Regions from separate parts of the Buttiauxella ferragutiae genome, predicted to be linked through region 1. Evidence: predicted binding sites of a transcription regulator. Region 1 holds the regulator's gene; each other region holds the start of a gene.
The links. Region 1 encodes CRP, which controls carbon source genes, mostly activating them, when cyclic AMP is high. Its sites were predicted from a motif close to ATGTGANNNNNNTCACAT; they were not measured.
Positions count from the first base shown of each region.

Region 1 (6,929 bases):
CCAACTGAAGCGGGCATATCCCTTGCGGCGATTACTCACTTCGCCGGAAAGCTACCGATCCTCGGCGTTTGCCTTGGACACCAGGCGATTGCACAAGCATTTGGTGCAACCATTGTCCGTGCCGAAAAAGTGATGCACGGTAAAACCTCGGCTATCACCCATAACAATACTGGTGTTTTCAGCGGCCTGAACAACCCTCTGACCGTGACGCGTTATCACTCTTTGGTTATCGACCCGCCATCGTTACCTGAGTGTTTTGAAGTGACAGCGTGGACGGATAAACAAGAAATTATGGGTATTCGTCATCGCGAACTGGCGCTGGAGGGTGTGCAGTTTCACCCGGAAAGTATTCTCAGCGAGCAGGGGCATCAACTGTTAGCCAATTTCCTGAAGTATTGATTTTTTATTGCCAATAAATGATTTTTTATGCATATTTCATGATTATATTTTCACGTGTCTCTCATGAAGTTTTTATGCGTAAAAAGGGGATAGGTAATAAATGGCAACTGAACAATCCGCAATTACCCGCGCAACTTTCGATGAAGTGATTCTGCCGATTTATGCACCGGCTGAATTTATCCCGGTAAAAGGTCAGGGAAGCCGCGTTTGGGATCAACAAGGGAAAGAGTATGTTGATTTCGCGGGCGGCATCGCAGTCACGGCGCTGGGTCACTGCCATCCCACGCTTGTGGAAGCGTTAAAAAGCCAGGGCGAAAAGCTATGGCATACCAGCAATGTTTTCACTAACGAACCTGCGTTGCGCCTCGGGCGTAAGCTGATTGATGCCACTTTTGCTGAGCGCGTGCTGTTTATGAACTCCGGCACCGAAGCGAATGAAACCGCCTTTAAACTGGCGCGTTATTACGCTTCTACACGCCATAGCCCTTACAAAACCAAAATTATCGCCTTCCATAACGCCTTCCACGGTCGCTCGCTGTTTACCGTTTCTGTTGGTGGCCAGCCAAAATATTCTGACGGATTTGGCCCGAAACCCGCCGATATTATCCATGTCCCGTTTAACGATTTACATGCAGTAAAAGCGGTGATGGACGATCACACCTGCGCGGTGGTGGTGGAGCCAATTCAGGGCGAGGGCGGCGTAACGGCGGCGACACCAGAATTCCTGCAAGGTTTGCGTGCCTTGTGCGATGAGCACAAAGCGTTGTTGGTATTCGATGAAGTTCAGTGCGGCATGGGGCGTATCGGCGAGTTGTTCGCGTATATGCATTACGGCGTGACGCCAGATATTTTGACCAGCGCTAAAGCGCTCGGCGGCGGTTTTCCGGTGAGTGTGATGCTGACGACGCAGGAAATAGCGTCTGCATTCCATGTCGGCACCCACGGTTCCACTTACGGCGGAAACCCGCTGGCGTGTGCGGTGGCAGGGGCAGCATTTGATGTTATCAACACGCCGGAAGTGTTGAATGGCGTTACGGAAAAACGCCAGCTGTTCGTCAAGCATTTGCAGCACATTGACGAGCAGTATGATGTGTTCAGCGATATTCGCGGTATGGGTTTGCTGATTGGCGCTGAGCTGAAACCGCAATACCAAGGCCGTGCACGTGAATTCCTGCATGCCGCTGCTCAGGAAGGGGTGATGGTGTTGAATGCCGGTCCTGATGTTATGCGCTTCGCGCCAGCCTTGATTGTTGAAAATGCCGATATTGATGAAGGTATGGCGCGCTTTGCAAAAGCAGTGGCGAAGATCGTTAACGGATAGTCGTTAATCCGACCGCCGCAATCGGTTCAGCCAGATACCATGATGTGGCCGCTGACGCCATGCAACCGAAGAAATAGTGTGCATGGTGCTGAGGTGGCCCAAAATCCGCTGTAAATGTTGTTCCATCGTGCTCAATGGCCCACTCGGAAGCCCTTCCAGTGGGTCAAGAATATTCGCATCCTGGGTTTCGCCAGGCCCATCATATTGCAGCCGCTGCTGGCATCGTTGCAGCGCAATTTCACACGACTGCAAATAGCGCTGGGCTAAATCCGGTGTCAGCATGTTGTGCTCGCGCGCAAGCGTAGTCATGGCGTTGATGTGCTCGACAATAAACTGGCTGTGCGTCACCCACAATTTCATATCTGCCAGGTAATGCGAGTTAAAACCGGGTTCCTGCATCGCCTGATTCAGTGAGTTAAACAGCGCATTATGGGCTTGATTGACCTTCATTCGTTGCCAGGCTAGCGGCGTGGGTTCGGGATCGTTGCTCAGAATCAGGCGAATCGCGTCCTGGTCTTTTTCAAGCGCGTCATGGGCGTTCTGGCGCAACAAACCGCTTTGCCACTGCGGCCACAGCCAAACCATGCCGCCGAAGGCAATCAAACAGCCGAGCAGAGTATCAATCAAGCGCGGGACGATAAATTGCTCGGCGCTGAGTGTGAGCAGTTGCAGGGTATATACCGCCGTCACGGTAAAACCAATCGTCGCCCAGCCATAGCTCTGGCGAATAAACAAATAGCTGACCAGCGTAATGACCAGCATCGCGGCCAGGGCAATGCTTTGTGGGAAGTGAAAGTGCAGGGCGATACCCGCAATCGCCAGGCCAGCAATGGTCCCTGCCGAACGGTGCAGAATGCGTACCCGCGTGGCGCCGTAGCCGTTTTGCGTAACGAACATCACCGTCATTAAAATCCAGTAGGGTTTCGGCAGATGTAAAAATGCCCCGAAAAGACTGGCGATGGTTAGCATTACGCCTAGTCGGGCGGCGTTGCGCAGGGCGGCAGATTTCAACGACAAATAGCTTTTCAGTGCTGCCCACAGCGGTAAACGGCGCTGCCGGTCTTCCATTAAATCACGGGCGTACAGAGGGCGTTGGATGCGCAGCACGCGGGCGATACGGCTGAAGTGATAATGACAAAACTGCCCAACCGGGTTGTCCGGATTCTGGCGAGCAATTTTCTCGAGGGCTTCAATTTGTTTCTCCATCGTAAAACGCTGTGGGTAACGATGGTAGAGAATGTCATCGGCCAACACGCGCAAGCGTGCCGCAATGGTCTGCGCATTCCAGCGAATAACCGCTTCTGCATGGCTTTTCGCGACAAGTTTTTGCACCTCGGCAGGCTGGTGCAAACTGACGGAGATGTGCTCTTGCAAATCTAACGCTATCTGAAAAGAGCGTAACAAATGTTTGTAACCGTTCTGCTGATTTGCCGACAGCATATGCAGCTGTTGGTAGCAGATGGTGATCAGGTCTACGGCTTTTTGCTGGCGAGCCAGCAGTGGAGGCAGCGCTGTTTCGGGATCAGCATGTTGTGTCAGCATGCCGTATTTGGCTTCACAGTACTCCGCCAATTGGCGATAGAGCAGGCTTAACGTTTCGCGCAGCGGCTGCTCACGCCACATCCAGAACCAAAACCAGTTAAAGACTCCGTACCAAATCGTGCCGGAGACATATAACACCATCGGCTTCCAGATAGGCATATTGCCGGCCATACTTAGCGTAAAGATGGCCGCAATCAGCGATGCCGGAAGCAAACGTGCGTGCAGGGCGCTGATTTCAGCGGTGACGCCTAACAAGAGCGCCATCACCATAAGAATGATGGGCAATGGGACCGCGGTGTAGAGCAGCAAAAGCTGCATGATTAAACTGCTGGTCGCAAAAAGAGTGCCGCCAACAATCAGGCGTTTAAAAAAACGCTTATGGGGTGTATCCAGACCAGCAATGTTGCAACAAGCGGGCACTAACGAGAAAAGCAGACCTAACTGCAAATTCCCCAGTAGTAAACCGATCCCCACAGGAAGGCACAGCACCAGCGTTTGCCGCAGTGCATAGTTAACTTCAGGGTGATAGATTAATCTTCTCCACATATGCTTGTCATACTTTGTGTTGCAGGTGTTTGGATTTTAAAGACAAAAAAAGGCGTGTCCATAAAGCAACACGCCTTTTTTGAAACGGAAATTAACGAGTGCCGTAAACGACGATCGTTTTGCCGTGAGCGGAGATCAGGTTCTGATCTTCCAGCATTTTCAAGATACGACCGACAGTTTCACGAGAACAACCGACGATCTGACCAATTTCCTGACGGGTAATTTTAATCTGCATACCGTCTGGGTGAGTCATTGCATCAGGCTGTTTTGCCAGGTTCAACAGTGTCTGCGCGATACGACCAGTCACATCGAGGAATGCCAGGTTACCGACTTTCTCAGAAGTGACTTGCAGACGACGAGCCATCTGGGAAGAAAGACGCATCAGAATGTCTGGGTTTACCTGGATCAGCTGGCGGAATTTTTTATAGGAAATTTCAGCCACTTCACAGGCAGATTTAGCACGGACCCAGGCACTACGTTCCTGGCCTTCTTCGAACAGCCCTAACTCACCAATAAAGTCGCCCTGATTCAGATAGGAGAGGATCATTTCCTTGCCCTCTTCATCTTTGATCAGAACAGCTACAGAGCCCTTGACGATGTAATACAGCGTCTCTGCTTTTTCACCCTGGTGGATCAGTGTGCTCTTCGATGGATACTTATGAATGTGGCAATGGGACAAGAACCATTCGAGAGTCGGGTCTGTTTGCGGTTTGCCAAGCACCATGCGCGGTTATCCTCTGTTTATAACTGGCTACCAACGACAGGACGCTAAACATCCTGTCTGGCGTTGCAAGTATTAGAATATTCCCCACTTTGGGGAGATGGCATGCAAGTCATTCTTGCTGCCTGTAATTAGTGACGTCCTTTGCATCTATGCATTACGTCAATGTATCAATGTAGCATCCGGATTGTTTTAGCATAGCTTTTGGCAGGTGTCTCCTATTGTCTCGTTTCAGCATGACGTAGGTCGCCTTCCGTTGCCAGTTTTGCTGCATCCGCGTACTCTGGAAGGTAATTTTTTCAATGGGAGAAGCAACATGCAGGCACGTGTGAAATGGGTTGAAGGGTTAACTTTCCTTGGTGAATCCGCTTCAGGACACCAGATTCTGATGGACGGTAATTCTGGCGATAAAGCACCGAGCCCGATGGAAATGGTACTGATGGCTGCCGGGGGTTGCAGTGCAATAGACGTGGTTTCTATTTTGCAAAAAGGCCGCTACGACGTCACCGACTGCGAAGTGAAATTGACCTCTGAGCGTCGCGAAGAAGCTCCTCGTCTTTTTACTCACATCAATCTGCATTTCATCGTGACAGGCAAAGAGCTAAAAGATAACGCGGTTTCCCGCGCGGTTGATTTATCTGCTGAGAAGTATTGCTCTGTTGCACTGATGCTGGAAAAAGCCGTAAATATCACGCACAGCTACGAAGTCATTGAAGGCTAGTGTGCAAAACAGGGCGGTTACTCGCCGCCCTGATTATTGATATTTCGTCCTTCCGCCAGACGCTTCACTAACGGCGTCATGATCAATTCCATCGCCAGCCCCATTTTGCCGCCCGGTACCACTATTGTATTGATGTGGGAAATGAATGAGCCTTGCAACATGGCGAGCAAGTACGGGAAATCGATGTCATCCAACCCGCGAAAATGAATCACCACAAAACTTTCATCCAGCGATGGAATTCCGCGTGCAGCAAACGGGTTAGAGGTATCGACAGTCGGGACACGCTGGAAGTTAATGTGCGTGCGTGAAAATTGTGGCGTGATGTAATTGATGTAGTCGTCCATTGAGCGCACCACTGAATCCATCACCGCTTCCCGGGAATGCCCACGTTCGCTGGTATCACGCACCAGTTTTTGAATCCATTCCAGGTTGACAATCGGCACTACGCCAACCAGCAAGTCGACGGCATTCGCCACATCGTGCTGTGGGGTGACGACTCCACCGTGCAATCCTTCATAGAACAACACATCGGTCGGTTCAGGCAGCGATTGCCACGGTGTAAACGTCCCAGGAATTTGGTTCCAGGGGACGGCTTCGTCATAGGTATGAAGATACTTACGCGATTTACCTTGCCCGGTTTTTCCGTACTCGATAAACGTTTGTTCCAGCAGGCCGAAGTCATTCGCTTCCGGACCGAAGTAACTGATATGGCGGCCTAAGTCGCGTGCTTTACGAATAGCCATATCCATTTCAGGACGCGTGAAACGATGGAAGCTGTCACCTTCAACTTCGGCAGCGCGCAGGTTGAGTTGCTGGAATATTTTGCGGAAGGCAAGGCTGGTGGTGGTCGTTCCCGCGCCGCTGGAACCTGTTACGGCAATAACCGGATGTTTGGCTGACATAAGGCAACAACTCCATGGGTAATCACAAGTTTGTGTTCGTAAGGGCTGGCCCTCACCCTAACCCTCTCCCCCTGGAGAGGAGACTGTCCGGATTTCTCTTTGGTTCTTCCCCTTCTCCCTCAGGGATAGGGCCGGGGTGAGTGTGGTTTTACTATGCAGTATAGAATAAACGCTTAGCCGCGAAGCTGCCCGCGAGCCATGATATTCACCGTTTCGTGAAGCTCCGACCATACCAGCACAGCCTCGCCACTTTGTAGCTGGCGCTTAACATCGGCCACTTTTTGCTCCAGCGAACGCTCTTGTTCACCATAATCGGTACCTTCACGTAATACAAAGGATTCAATCAGATTATCAAGCGTTTCGGGGGGGAGATCTTGCCAGGGAATCATCATAATGACGGGTCCAAAAATTTAGACAACCACTGCGGGATGCGTTGCTCGAGCCACATTTCCGGACGCCGTAGCGTGCCACCAACAAATCCAACATGCCCACCATAGCGCGTCAGTTGATACTCAATATTGGCAGGCAGTATCGCTGTGTCGGGGATCACATGGTGATCCATAAACGGGTCATCTTTAGCGTGAATGATTAACGTCGGCGTTTTGATTTGCGGCAGCAACGGCATGGCGCTGCATTGACGATAGTAGTCGATAGCATCTGCAAAGCCATGAATCTTCGAGGTGATCAAATCGTCAAACTCACGCAGACGACGCACTCCTTTAAGCTGGCGCATATCTACCGGGAGTGTGCCTGGATAGCTTCTGAGCTTACGTGCCG
Region 1 covers NZ_CP093332.1:386,609-393,537, forward strand. The annotation lists gene pabA (aminodeoxychorismate synthase component 2) at 1-399, shown strand, start outside; gene argD (bifunctional acetylornithine/succinyldiaminopimelate transaminase) at 500-1,720, shown strand; gene MNO13_RS01685 (YccS/YhfK family putative transporter) at 1,724-3,808, opposite strand; gene crp (cAMP-activated global transcriptional regulator CRP) at 3,900-4,532, opposite strand; gene MNO13_RS01695 (OsmC family protein) at 4,846-5,250, shown strand; gene MNO13_RS01700 (phosphoribulokinase) at 5,268-6,152, opposite strand; gene MNO13_RS01705 (YheU family protein) at 6,326-6,544, opposite strand; gene MNO13_RS01710 (hydrolase) at 6,541-6,929, opposite strand, start outside.

Region 2 (6,929 bases), 730 kb from region 1:
GTAATAGAAGTTACGGCGATCCCAGCCGCGAATTGCACCGCCAGCCAGCGAAAGTTCACCGTTTTGCACCACGCGTTCCGGGTCGAAATACTGCTGTACGCCAAGCCCGTCACAGGTTGGGCAGGCACCGGCCGGATTGTTGAACGAGAACAGACGTGGTTCCAGCTCGCGCATGCTGTAGCCGCAAATCGGGCAGGCAAAGTTGGCAGAGAACAGCAACTCTTCGGCTTTTTCATCGTCCATATCGGCGACAACCGCAGACCCACCGGACAAATCCAGCGCAGTCTCAAACGACTCAGCCAGGCGCTGTGCTAAATCCTCACGCACCTTGAAACGGTCAACCACCACTTCAATGGTATGTTTTTTCTGTAATTCCAGCTTTGGCGGATCGGAGAGATCACACACTTCGCCGTCGATCCTCGCGCGGATATAACCCTGGCTTGCCAGGTTTTCCAGCGTCTTGGTGTGCTCGCCTTTTCTGTCTTTAATAATCGGCGCAAGCAACATCAGGCGCTTACCTTCCGGCTGCGCTAAAACGTTATCGACCATCTGGCTGACCGTTTGTGCTGCCAGCGTGACATTGTGGTCTGGGCAACGCGGTTCACCGACACGCGCATACAACAGGCGCAAGTAGTCATGAATTTCAGTGATGGTGCCGACGGTTGAACGCGGGTTGTGCGAAGTGGATTTCTGCTCGATAGAAATCGCCGGCGACAAACCTTCAATGTGGTCGACATCCGGCTTTTCCATCAATGACAGGAACTGACGCGCATAGGCGGAAAGGGACTCAACGTAACGACGCTGCCCCTCGGCGTATAAGGTGTCGAAAGCCAGTGAGGATTTGCCAGAACCCGAAAGCCCAGTCACAACAATCAGCTTGTCGCGTGGAATAACGAGGTTAATATTTTTGAGATTGTGGGTGCGGGCGCCCCGAACTTCGATCTTATCCATTCACCTTTCCCGGTTTAAACGCTTTTTGCCAGGCCGCACTGGAGGCCGCCGACGATCACAAACGGCTAATTATGACACAATAAAACCTGAATGAATATCCAGTGTTTTAATGCAACAATGTATACCCCGAAGACATTCTGGAATGCATCCCGCAGCTATAAAGATTAGGGGTGGCGTGGTAGAATCGAGGGTTTACACTACTTATTAAACGTTTCAGGAGACACGACCATGGCCAGCAGAGGCGTAAACAAGGTGATTCTCGTCGGGAATCTGGGTCAAGACCCGGAAGTACGCTACATGCCAAATGGTGGCGCAGTTGCCAACATTACTCTGGCCACGTCAGAGTCCTGGCGCGATAAGCAAACCGGCGAAACCAAAGAAAAGACTGAATGGCACCGCGTAGTGCTGTTTGGCAAACTGGCAGAAGTCGCGGGTGAATACCTGCGTAAAGGCTCCCAGGTTTATATCGAAGGTGCATTGCAGACGCGTAAATGGACTGACCAGGCAGGCGTTGAAAAATACACCACCGAAATCGTGGTTAACGTTGGCGGCACCATGCAAATGCTGGGTGGCCGTGCAGCAGGCGGTGCTCCAGCAGGTGGCGGTAACCCAGGTCAGCAGCAAGGTGGTTGGGGTCAGCCTCAGCAACCGCAGCAGGGTGGCAACCAGTTCAGCGGCGGCGCGCAATCTCGTCCGCAGCAGAGCGCACCAGCACCATCTAACAATGAACCACCAATGGACTTCGACGACGACATTCCTTTCTAAAATTAATTTTAGAAATCATCGTTAAGAAACCTGTTATCAAACCCCGATCTTTTCGGGGTTTTTTTATTTATAGATGAATACGTTATCAACAGTTATTAGATTTAATAACTTCAAAAACCCATTAATACATTTCTAATGATGTCAGATAAATCCTAATACCTGGATTCCCGTCACTCAGGAGAAGCGGCAAAAAGAGTAAAATCTGCGCACCGATTTTCGCCTGTACGAATACCCAAAAGCCTGGGCAGCAAACCAAATCAATAATTCGGTATACCCTCCCGTGATGACAACTATTCACGCGGGCCGCTTAATTTAAACAGGGAAATAATCCGTTATGTCTCGACCCGTCCGCATGCCAGTTGTTGTTTCCTGGCTGTTCGCCAGTATTGTTACGCTATTACTGACCGCGTGTGGTGGAAGTGAAACTCCATCAAAAACCACTGCTCAGACTTCACCGCCAGCGGTACAAACAAAAATCGAATTTCTGGAACGCTGGGATGTCGATCGTTTGAATCGTATCCTGAAAACCGATACGCCTCAGCAGTTCGGTGTTCATACCACCTACACACCGGCACGCAATGCCGTCAATCTGTACCGGGTCACTTACGCTTCAGTGATTCCCAACATGGGAAATAAACCAACCGTAGCATCAGGTTTGCTGGCGATACCGGATAACGCGGCAACAACACATACATTGCCGATGGTTTCCTACCAGCACGGCACGGTCTACGGGCGTCAACAAGTGCCATCATTCCCTGACCAATCCCCGGAAACTCAGCTAATGATTGCTCAGTTCGCAGGCCAGGGTTATGTGTTGATTGGTGCGGATTACTTTGGGCTTGGCACGTCGACAGAGCCTGAAGGGTACATGGTGAAAGCCAGCCATCAGCAGGCGACTTATGACATGCTAATGGCCAGTCGGAACGTACTGAAGCAGAAGAATATTTCGACCAATAAACTCTTTCTTGCAGGCTGGTCGCAAGGCGGCTTTGTTTCGATGTCATTGCTGCAAAAACTTGATGTTATGGGTGTGAAGGTCGATGCCACTGCGACAGCTAGCGCGCCGCTGGATTTATATGCGCTGGTGAGTGGTGCGCTCTACACACCGCAAGCGCATCCTGCGGTCTGGCTGAATAGCATTTTCATCCTTGCCGCCTTCTCCTTCGAAAACTATTACGATTCGCCTGACTTAGCGCGATCCGTGATTGCCGATAAGTACTATACGATGTCAAAAGCAGCTTACGACCGCACGCCGTACACCGGTGCGATCCCGACGGATCTGCATATCCTGCTTCGCCCTGAAATGTACGATCCTCAGGCTTTAAAAGCGTCAGCTTTCGGGAAATTGCTCAGTCAGACAGAAGCCTACAAATGGGATTACCGTTCTGCGGTGCGCAATTATTATGGCGACGCGGATGAAGCCGTTCCGGTAGACGACGCGCGTATGGCAATGACTTATGCAATGCAGAAGGGTGACTCGATGGTGAAGGCCATTTCCACTGGGGAAACCGATCATCGTGGTACGTTTGCGACAGCGGTGCCGGAATGGAAAAGCTGGTTTGATGGGTTGTCGAAGCAGTAAAACAGTTTGATTGCAGTGGTCAATATGAACTTGAGGGGGCTTTGCCCCCTCAATTTGATCAGGTCATCACCATCGGCCATTCAGGTGGGGTGTGGCTTGAGATCTCAATCATAATGTCTTTAAACGATTCCCAGATAACCGGGAAGTCGGCCAATGTCAGGCCCAATAAACCGGTCGCAAACCACAATGAAGCCGCGATGCCCAGGCCACTGCTGATCGCGGCTAAAAACGCGTAATCAGATTTGCGAAATTGAATATTCAACGTGCTGGCTAAAAACATCAAAACCGCACTGACTAAAGGCCAGCGCATTAGCAAAACGCTGGTTGTGATTGCCGCCATGAATCTGTGCCTCGGAACGAAAATGTAAGAGAATTCCTGTTTCACAGGATTTGTGAACTATATCACAATCGTTCTTTTAATAGCCACTTGAGCAGCACATTTTCTGTTCCGTTTTTTCGATGAACTCAGGTACAAATATTTAGCGGACAGCGTCAGGCGTGATGGCGATAGTCGGTTGGTGTGCGGTCAAACTCACGGCGGAAAACGCGTGAAAAAGTCTGCTGAGACACGTAACCGTAATCCATCGCGATATCGAAAATCGGGCGCTGAGTGTTGCGTAACTCTTTCGCCGCCATCAGTAGTCGGCGCTGACGAATGTATTCACCCAACGTCTGGCGTTTCACGGTACGGAACATCCTTTGTAGATACCATTTTGAATAACCAGATTTTTTTGCCACAGCGTCAATGCTCAGCGGCTGATCAATGTGATCGTCAATCCATTCAGTCAATGTTTGAATAATATCCTGGTGTGCCATAAACCATCCCCATAGCCGGATTTGTTGGCAGCGAGTATAATTCCTCAAGTTAACTTGAGGTAAAGAGCAAAATGGAAAAGAAATCACCGCGCTTTAAATCATTACTGAGTCCGGGAGAAGTGGCGAAGCGTAGCGGCGTCGCCGTGTCTGCGTTGCACTTCTATGAGAGCAAAGGGTTAATCAAAAGCGTACGAAATAGCGGCAACCAACGGCGCTACACGCGTGATGTGCTGCGAAACGTGGCGATTATTAAGATTGCCCAGCGCATTGGTATTCCACTGGCGACGATTGGTGAAGAATTTGGTGTGCTGCCTGATGGGCATAAAATTAATAAAAACGACTGGAAAAAGATGTCGTCACAATGGCGTGAAGAGCTGGAGCGGCGCATTCATACATTAACCGCATTGCGGGATGAACTGGATGGCTGCATCGGTTGCGGCTGTTTATCGGGTGCCGATTGTCCATTGCGCAATCCTGGCGATAAACTCGGTGAGCAGGGGACGGGCGCGCGTCTTCTTGAGGATTAACACTGGCGTGAAGCGATGGAATGGCAGGCAAAACTAAAGCGCCCAACTTCGGCGCTTTAGTTTGTTCCCGGTCTTTGTCTTTCGATCTATCCCGCTTTTCGCAAGGAGGGTTTCCCCCGACATCAGCGTCCCTCAATCACACATTCTCAGGAGGTTCCGGATTGCGCTGACAACTTAATTGTAGATCCCTTCGGCCAGGTTTCAAGGTGATTTGCATCTTTTTTGTACAGTTCTAATACTTCACTTTTTGCTCATTTACCTATAGTTAACTCATCTTGTTAAACAGAAGGTTGACTCATGCTTATCGTCCATCACCTCAATAACTCCCGCTCGCAGCGTATTTTATGGATGCTTGAAGAACTGCAAGTGCCGTACCAGATTGTTCGCTATCAGCGCGAACCGACCATGCTGGCACCTGAGTCATTAAAATCTGTGCACCCGTTAGGGAAGTCGCCAGTGGTGGAAGATAATGGCAATATTCTCGCCGAGTCAGGGGCAATCATTGAATATCTGCAAGAAACCTACGATTTAGAAAGCCGCTTCAAACCGATTTCCAGCCAGGAAAAACTGCGTTATCGCTTTTGGCTGCATTACGCCGAAGGATCGTTAATGCCATTGCTAATGATGAAACTGGTTTTCGGCAGCCTGGGAAAAGAGCCTGTTCCGTGGTTACTGCGTCCGGTTGGTAATCTACTGGGGCAAGGTGTGCAAAAGGCCTATCTGAATAAACAGATTATGACCCATGCGCGTTATCTCGAAGATTCGCTACAAAAAAATCCGTGGTTTGCAGGCCAGGCGTTTAGTGCGGCAGATATACAGATGAGTTTCCCGGTTATCGCGTTGCTCTCTCGCGGCGGCATCAACGATTTACCGAATCTCCAGAATTGGCACAGTAAAGTGCAAATGCGCCCTGCCTGGCAGAGAGCAATTCAGCAAGGTGGGCCGTTCGAAATCCCTTAATTCCTTCTATCGAAAAATCCTATGAGTCAGGAAAATATATAACCAGTATCTTGCATCATTGTTGCTAAATTGCGCATTGACGATAACGTTTGCGCACGAGGTGGCGATAATTTCGCCTGCTAACGCTTTTTTCCGCAAAAAGCGGCAAAGTTCGGTTGAAAATCCATGTAAGAAGGCCGGATAATCGTTTGCCTTAATTTTGACGCTCAGTTTGTATGCGCGGAGTTAAACGTTTGCTTTTTTTGTGACGCCCCTTTTTTGTCGCAAACGCAGCACAGGGATCAATTCGTATTCTTTAAGAATTTGAACGTTTAATTGGCAGCGGTCTGCCAACCACGCATACCAACGTAATCATAAAAATCTCAGGGGATTTTTCACTATGTCTAATCATTCTCCGCGTGCAACCGGCGGTCTCGATGCCTGGTTCAAAATATCTGCACGTGGCAGTACCGTTCGTCAGGAAGTGGTGGCGGGTTTAACCACTTTCCTCGCGATGGTGTACTCCGTGATCGTCGTGCCGGGCATGCTCGGTAAAGCAGGTTTCCCTCCTGCGGCGGTCTTTGTGGCAACTTGCCTGGTCGCCGGTGTTGGCTCTTTGGTGATGGGCCTGTGGGCAAACCTGCCGCTGGCCATTGGTTGCGCTATTTCACTGACTGCCTTTACCGCATTTAGCCTGGTATTAGGTCAACACATCAGTGTGCCTGTTGCTCTGGGTGCTGTTTTCCTGATGGGTGTGCTGTTTACTATCATCTCTGCAACCGGCATTCGTAGCTGGATTTTGCGTAACTTACCGATGGGTGTTGCGCATGGCACGGGTATTGGTATCGGCTTGTTCCTGCTGCTGATTGCGGCAAACGGTGTCGGCCTGGTTATCAAAAACCCGCTGGATGGCTTGCCCGTTGCGCTGGGCCATTTCGCCAGCTTCCCGGTCATCATGTCTTTGATTGGCCTGGCGGTCATCATCGGTCTGGAAAAGCTGAAAGTCCCTGGCGGCATTCTGCTGACCATCATCGGTATTTCTATTTTTGGCCTGATTTTCGATCCAACCGTGCATTTCTCTGGCATCTTCGCGATGCCATCGCTGAAAGATGAAGCGGGCAATTCACTGATTGGTAGCCTGGATATTATGGGCGCGCTGAATCCAGTGGTGTTACCGAGCGTTCTGGCGTTGGTGATGACGGCGGTATTCGATGCAACCGGCACCATCCGTGCTGTCGCGGGCCAGGCAAATCTGCTGGATAAAGACGGTCAAATCATTGATGGCGGTAAAGCACTGACTACCGACTCCCTGAGCTCCGTGTTCTCAGGCCTGGTGGGTGCAGCGCCAG
Region 2 covers NZ_CP093332.1:4,947,123-4,954,051, reverse strand. The annotation lists gene uvrA (excinuclease ABC subunit UvrA) at 1-951, opposite strand, end outside; gene ssb1 (single-stranded DNA-binding protein SSB1) at 1,180-1,716, shown strand; gene MNO13_RS22780 (alpha/beta hydrolase family protein) at 2,051-3,298, shown strand; gene MNO13_RS22775 (YjcB family protein) at 3,357-3,638, opposite strand; gene soxS (superoxide response transcriptional regulator SoxS) at 3,791-4,114, opposite strand; gene soxR (redox-sensitive transcriptional activator SoxR) at 4,186-4,641, shown strand; gene MNO13_RS22760 (glutathione S-transferase family protein) at 4,939-5,601, shown strand; gene MNO13_RS22755 (NCS2 family permease) at 5,981-6,929, shown strand, end outside.
Region 2: MNO13_RS22775 (YjcB family protein) is a predicted target of CRP. The motif match lies at 3,689-3,706, and genes of this name have one in related genera.

Region 3 (6,929 bases), 660 kb from region 1:
TTGACCGTTTTCATCGACTACGGGTGCCGCGCTAATGCGTTTTTTCATGAGCATTTCTTTAGCTTCAGTTGCACGTGTTTCAGTCTGTAGTACGGAGCAGTGAGTGGTCATTGCATCGCAAATGACAGCTTCAAGTTGACCGCCGCCCACCAGCCAACGGCGTAGATCGCCATCGGTGAATACCCCCACAACCTGTTGATGTGTGTTGGTCACGCATACCAGGCCAAGACCGGTGCGGCTCAGTTCGAGTAAGGCGTCCATGACCGTTGCGATGTCAGCGATGACCGGGAGCTGTTTTCCAGTGCGCATCAGGTGATGTACCCGGTTTAACAAGCGTGCCCCTAAAGCCCCCGCAGGGTGAGAGCGGGCGAAATCTTCTTCATTAAAACCGCGTTCCTGCATGACCGCCATGGCAAGTGCATCACCCATCATTAGTGTATTAACCGCGCTTGACGTTGGGGCGAGGCGCATAGGGCAGGCTTCGCGTTCAACGGAGATGTCGAGTATTGCAAGTGCAGCTTTGGCGAGTGGAGAGTCTGATTTACCTGTTATAGCAATTAAGGTGACAGCTTTTTCCTGGAGGCGCGGGATGATTAAGTCCAGTTCTTTGGCGGTGCCAGAATAGGAGATAAACAGCATGATATCGCGGCTCTCGATCATCCCTAAATCGCCATGAAGAGCTTCAGCAGGATGAACGAAGAAAGCGGGAGTACCGGTGCTGGCAAGCGTGGCGGCTATTTTTTTACCAATATGCCCGGATTTACCCATACCTGAGACAATCACTTTACCTTCGCAGGCAAGCACCGCACGAGCTGCGTTAACAAATTGTTCGCCCAGTCTGTCAGATAAACGGCTGGCTTCGTACAGTTCTAACTCCAGTGTTTCTCGCGCGATGAGTATCATTCGTTCAGTCATGTTTTTCCTCTGTGATAATCACGTTGATTCCCTTTTCCTGCAAAGCCGTCAAAAACTCCTCGCTGATGCCGCTGTCGGTAATAATGGTGTGGACACTGTCCAGCCCACAAACAATGTTCGGGCTTTTGCGACCAAATTTTGAGGAGTCAGCCATTAAAATCACCTGACGCGCTGCGTTGCACATCGCTTTACTGACGGTGTAAACCTCATTAAATGTGGTAACACCGGCATTCAGATCGATGCCATCGGTGCCCATAAAAAGTTTATCGAAGCTGAATTGTTCAAAAGCGGTTTCGGCCAGTTGGCCATGGAAAGAGGCTGATTTTTTGCGGAAGGTGCCGCCAGGCATCAGGATAGTTTGCTCGTTATCCAGTTCTGAAAGCGCATTAACAATATGCAGGCTGTTGGTCATGACGGTGATGTTATTAAAGCGCTGTAATAACGGAACCATTTGCAGCACCGTGCTGCCGGCATCAAGAATAATCGAATCACCATCATGGATGAATGTTACTGCCACATCCGCGATTTGTTGTTTTTTATGGGTGTTGATTAAGGTCTTGTGGTCAATGGGGGGATCCGGTTCGTCCTTGTTCAGTACTACGCCGCCATAGGTACGGATAACCGTGCCTGCGTTTTCCAGCAGCACCAGATCTTTACGGATCGTGGTACCGGTGGTGGCAAAATATTGAGCGAGATCGTCAACGGAACTTTTCCCTTGTTTTTGCAGATACTCCAGGATTGCGGCCTGCCGATGGCGTGGTTTCATAAGCTCTTATTACCTTGCGCTAAATTTTAGTTTGATAATTTCGCAAGCAATAAGCGTTCGAAACGAAATTATCCATGTTTCACTTTAATCGCTAATGATAGAGCATTCTGACAGTTTTGATCATGGGGGAAGATCACATCAGGTTGCAATTCCTTTCGATTTATCCCATGTAGTTGTGACAACGGTAAGGGTCTGGCAAAAATAGTGATGCCTTTCATCATCAAACTGTCACAGATGTTTTGTTGTTCATCGAATGCCAGTGCAATGACCACCCGAGGCTTAAAACGCCCGCCAGAACGCCCGATACCTACGGCTCCTTTCTGGCATAACTGGTCGAATGCACGATTGAAATGGCGTATTTGCCAGCCACCCAAAACCAGTTGGCTCAGCCAGGCGATTACAGCGATTGCGATGAGTGCGTTAATCATAGATTTCTCTCGTTAGGGAGGTGAATAGCGCGTTTGCAGTCATACGGCTATCCACCCGTGGGTTTAAAACATCACCTGCCCGCCGGTAATGTTGATTGATTGCCCGGTGCAGTACGATGCTTTATCACTGGCATAAAACAGCAGCGTATTCAGCACATCCTGATAGTCGCAGCCACGCTTGAGCGGGACTTTGTCGATGTAATATTGCTCGACTTCATCCGCCGCAATGCCCAGTTTCTCGGCATATTGCGGGAGTAATGATTGAAACATTGGCGATTTCAACAGGTTGCCCAGCATCAAGGCATGCACGGTAATGCCGTACTCTGCTAAATCCAGTGCCAGTGATTGTGTCAGCCCTACGCCGCCGAACTTTGCCGCGCTGTAGCCGGAATTATGTTTGCTGCCCACTTTCCCGGATTTAGAGTTAATTTGGATGATGCGGCCATGTACGCCGTCGCGGATCATCAAGGCTGAAAACGCTTTGGCGCACAGAAAATATCCCACCAGATTGACCTGCAACGAACGGTCAAAATCGCCCAACGCGAAATCACCAATAAATGCCGCTTTGGCAATTCCGGCGCTATAGACCAGCAAATTCACCTGGCCGAAAATCTCGTCTACTCCGTTGGCGAGCGCGGTTACGCTCTGTTCGCTGGTGGCATCAGCGCCAAATCCCCAGGCCATGCCAGCACCGTACTGGTCGTTAATTTCCTGGGCGACGCGGGCCGCTTTTTCGCTTTGGATATCTACCACGGCAATTTTATAACCTTCCTTCGCAAGCCCATGGGCGAGAAACGCTCCGAGGGTTTGTCCTCCCCCAATGACAACGGCAACTTGGTTCATGCTCTACTCCTTTAATGTGCTTAGACTAAAAACTTCAACTGGCAGCCCGTTTCAATGTTGTGAGGTAGTGGCCCGTTAACATGGACGGTACCCGGGTATTCCGCCTGCGCTTCACCGTCGAAACGCAGGGTGATATGCCCCAGTTCCTGTAAATTTTGTTGAGCGACGTCGCCAACTGCGGTGACATCGTAATGCTGCCCGTTCAGTTCAAAACCGATACCGGGTTCAAGCGTGCCGCTCAATGCGCCGTGGCAGTGAATAAAACAGAAGTCCTGAATATCTGCTGGCGCGCCTTCGCTAAAAGTGATCAGCATGTTGTCATCCAGCGCTTCGCGGGCGGACTGGCCGATATACGTGATAGTCGTTTGATAAATAGTTCGCATAATCCACCCTATTGATAGATAAAGCCGGACACGAGCCAGGCGATGAGCACGGTTGGCGCGCCCGTTAAAAAGCGGCCGACTAATACCGATGGCACGCCGACGCGCACCGTGTCTTGTCGGGCTTCAGCCAGAGAGAGGCCCACCGGGATGAAGTCACAGGCTGCTTGCGCATTGATGGCAAACAGCGCGGGGAGCGCCAGATGTGGTGGAATGTGACCGAGGCCAATTTGTACGCCAATCAGCACCCCGATAACCTGTGCGATAACCGCCCCAGGGCCGAGGAAAGGTGAGAGCAGCGGGAATGAACAAATCAGCGCCAGGGTTATCAGTCCGACGGGATTGTTGGCCAGCGGAGCCAGGCCGTGAGCAATCCAGTCGCCTAATCCTGAAGCCATGATGATGCCGATAAGCGCCGAGACAAACGCCATAAACGGCAGGATGGTTTTTAACACGGTATCTATGGTGTCGCGCCCGGCCTGAAACAGCACCGCTACGGCAGAGCCCATGCCCATGCCGACTTTTGCCAGCAATCCATCGCTTTGTTCCGTTATTTTCTTACTGGTGTCGTACTCACGAACCGGCGTTTTCGCGACGGACTGCGTTTCATCTGCTTGCCAGCTAATGTTTTCTTCGCGCACACCGGAAACGTAAATATCTTCAACGATGTACTGCGCCATTGGCCCGGACTTGCCGGTGGCATGGATATTAATGGTCGGGATGCGGCGTTTCGGGTACAACCCGCAGCGCAATGTTCCGCCACAGTCGATCACCGCCACAGCGATTTCTGCTTCCGGCGGCTCGCCTTCTTTAAAGCCGTCTACCGCTTGCCAGCCCGTCATTTCACTGAGTTTGTCGATAATCGCCGGGCGAGTCCCTGCGGTGATGTAGACGATTTTTTTTCCGGGTTCGACCGGCAGAATCAGCGGGCCGCCCCAGCCGCCCTGGCCTTTCTCAATACGAATAAGTTGCGTCATGATTTTTCCTTAAAGTCGCACCTGGCGTTCCAGTTCGATACCCATTTTCTTCTCGAAGATCGAGGTCGTGAGGTCGGTTATCCAGCCACGGAAGAAGTTAGTGATCAGACCGACAAGCAGGTAGCTCACCGCGAGTGGACCCAGCGGCAAACCAAGTGTGGTCAGCCCGCTGGCGATCCCCAGGTACACAAATAGCTCGCCTGGATTGATGTGAGGGAAAAGGCCATTCATTGAGTGGCAACTGTATGAAGCGGCGGCGTAATAGCTCGGTTTGTATTTCTCCGGCATAAAGCGCCCCAGGCTTAGCGTCATCGGGTTGCAGAACACAAACGTACCGATGCAAGGCAATAACAGGTAGCGGGAAACCGGGTTTCCGGCGCAGCGCTGCGCCATTCGTTCGATGCGATGCTGGCCGATGAAATTAATTAACGCGTTCATTATCACCAGCAGGCTTATTAGCAGCGGAAGAATACCGGTCACCATGCCGGTAAAAACTTCTCCCCCTTTTTGAAACAGGCCAATAAACCATTCAGCTCCATGGGTAATCATGTCGATCATTGTTATCTCCTGAAGGGTAAATGCTCACTCTGCGGTCAGTGGCAGCTCATAATAATCACTTTGAAACCTTCATGTATGTTATTTAGATCTCATTGTGAAGCATAAATCTGTTAATTTGAAAGGTAATTTAATTTTAAATGGAAAGTTTAATGGTGAACTGAAAGGAGTTAGAAAGGGGGATCCCTGATTATTGATTTTGATTTACCATAAGGAATACACATTCGTCGTCAGTCATATGGATATCCCTCACATGCGTTACTCCGTCGCGTTACTTCCACTTATCGTTTTGCTTGCTGCCTGTAGCAGTAAACCAAAAACTGAAACTTCGCCTCAGCAAGCTGGCGCACCTTCAGGGGGGTTCTTGCTGCAACCGCAGCATGATGTGTTTATGCAGACGGGGGATTTTGCCAACAATCCTGAAGCCGAAAAATTCATCAATAAAATGGTGAGTGAGCATGGCTTTGACCGCCAGCAATTGCATGAAGTGTTATCTCAGGCCAAACGGTTGGATTACGTGCTGCGTTTAATGGACCAGCAGGCACCTACTACTGCACCACCTCCGGGCCCAAATGGGGCGTGGTTGCGTTATCGCGGCAAATTTATCACCCCAGATAACGTGCAAAATGGTGTGGCTTTCTGGAATCAATACGATAGTGCGCTGAAACGCGCTTTCCAGGTTTACGGCGTGCCACCAGAAATTATTGTTGGGATTATCGGCGTGGAAACTCGCTGGGGCCGCGTGATGGGTAAAACACGCATCATCGATGCGCTGGCGACCTTATCCTTTGCTTATCCACGCCGTGCGCAATACTTCTCTGGCGAACTGGAAACCTTCCTGTTGATGGCGCGTAACGAAGGTGATGACCCGCTGGCACTGAAAGGTTCATTTGCCGGGGCGATGGGTTACGGCCAGTTTATGCCTTCGTCGTTCAAAGAGTACGCGGTTGATTTCAACGGCGACGGTCATGTGAATTTGTGGGATCCCGAAGATGCGATTGGCAGTGTAGCAAACTATTTCAAAGGCCACGGCTGGGTGAAAGGGGATTTGGTGGCGGTGCCTGCTAACGGCCAGGTACCGGGGTTAGCCAACGGCTTTAAGACCAAGTATTCCGTTTCCGCGCTGGCGCAATCCGGCCTGAGCCCAACGGCTTCTCTGGGTAACCACCAGGAAGCCAGTTTACTGCGCCTGGATATGGGCGATCGTTACCAGTACTGGTACGGTCTGCCAAACTTCTACACCATCACCCGTTACAACCACAGCACGCATTACGCGATGGCGGTATGGCAGTTAGGCCTGGCTGTTGCGCAGGCTCGCGTTCAGTAATCTTTACCCCGCCTTGTTCTGAGGCGGGGTTCTTTCTCCAGCACTTCCCATGAAGGTTTTTCCCGATCGTCGATCAGGAATTTACATCGTCATCAATTTATTTTATGTTATGTTATAACAAATCAAATTGAAGGCTTTTTCCTGCAATGAATCCTTTACGGACACTTTTCACCGTGGCGGCATCAGCCCGGTTTTGTGCAGTCTTAATGCTGCTCGCCGGTTTATGGCTGGCTATTCGCTGGGCGATTGCACTGCCATGATCTCGTTGAATCAAGTGGTATTGGGTTATCAGGGAAGGGCGGTGGCACCTGCACTTACCGGCCATATTGTGCAAGGCAGCATGACCGCCATTATTGGTGCCAACGGCACCGGGAAATCGACCCTCCTTAAAACATTATTGAAGTTACAGGCACCGGTATCGGGGCAACTGCAGTTTACCGATGGGTGTGCTCCGCGCATTGCGTGGTTGCCGCAACTGGCTGAAATGGAAAGACAGTTTCCTGTCACGGTTTACGATGTGGTGTGTATGGGGGCGTGGCCTGCCCGCAGCCTGTTTTCCGCATTGAAGCGTCAACACCGCCTGCGGATAGCCGATGCCATCGAACGAGTTGGCTTGAGCGCTTACCGCCATCAGCCTATCGAAATGCTTTCTGGCGGCCAGTTTCAGAGAATGCTGTTTGCTCGCTTACTGGTGCAAAACGCGCCGCTGGTGCTGCTCGATGAGCCTTTTACCGGGGT
Region 3 covers NZ_CP093332.1:1,042,375-1,049,303, forward strand. The annotation lists gene gutQ (arabinose-5-phosphate isomerase GutQ) at 1-915, opposite strand, end outside; gene srlR (glucitol operon DNA-binding transcriptional repressor SrlR) at 908-1,681, opposite strand; gene gutM (transcriptional regulator GutM) at 1,750-2,109, opposite strand; gene srlD (sorbitol-6-phosphate dehydrogenase) at 2,173-2,952, opposite strand; gene srlB (PTS glucitol/sorbitol transporter subunit IIA) at 2,973-3,335, opposite strand; gene srlE (PTS glucitol/sorbitol transporter subunit IIB) at 3,344-4,309, opposite strand; gene srlA (PTS glucitol/sorbitol transporter subunit IIC) at 4,319-4,867, opposite strand; gene mltB (lytic murein transglycosylase B) at 5,118-6,191, shown strand; gene MNO13_RS04730 (metal ABC transporter ATP-binding protein) at 6,448-6,929, shown strand, end outside.
Region 3: srlA (PTS glucitol/sorbitol transporter subunit IIC) is a predicted target of CRP. The motif match lies at 4,943-4,960, and genes of this name have one in related genera.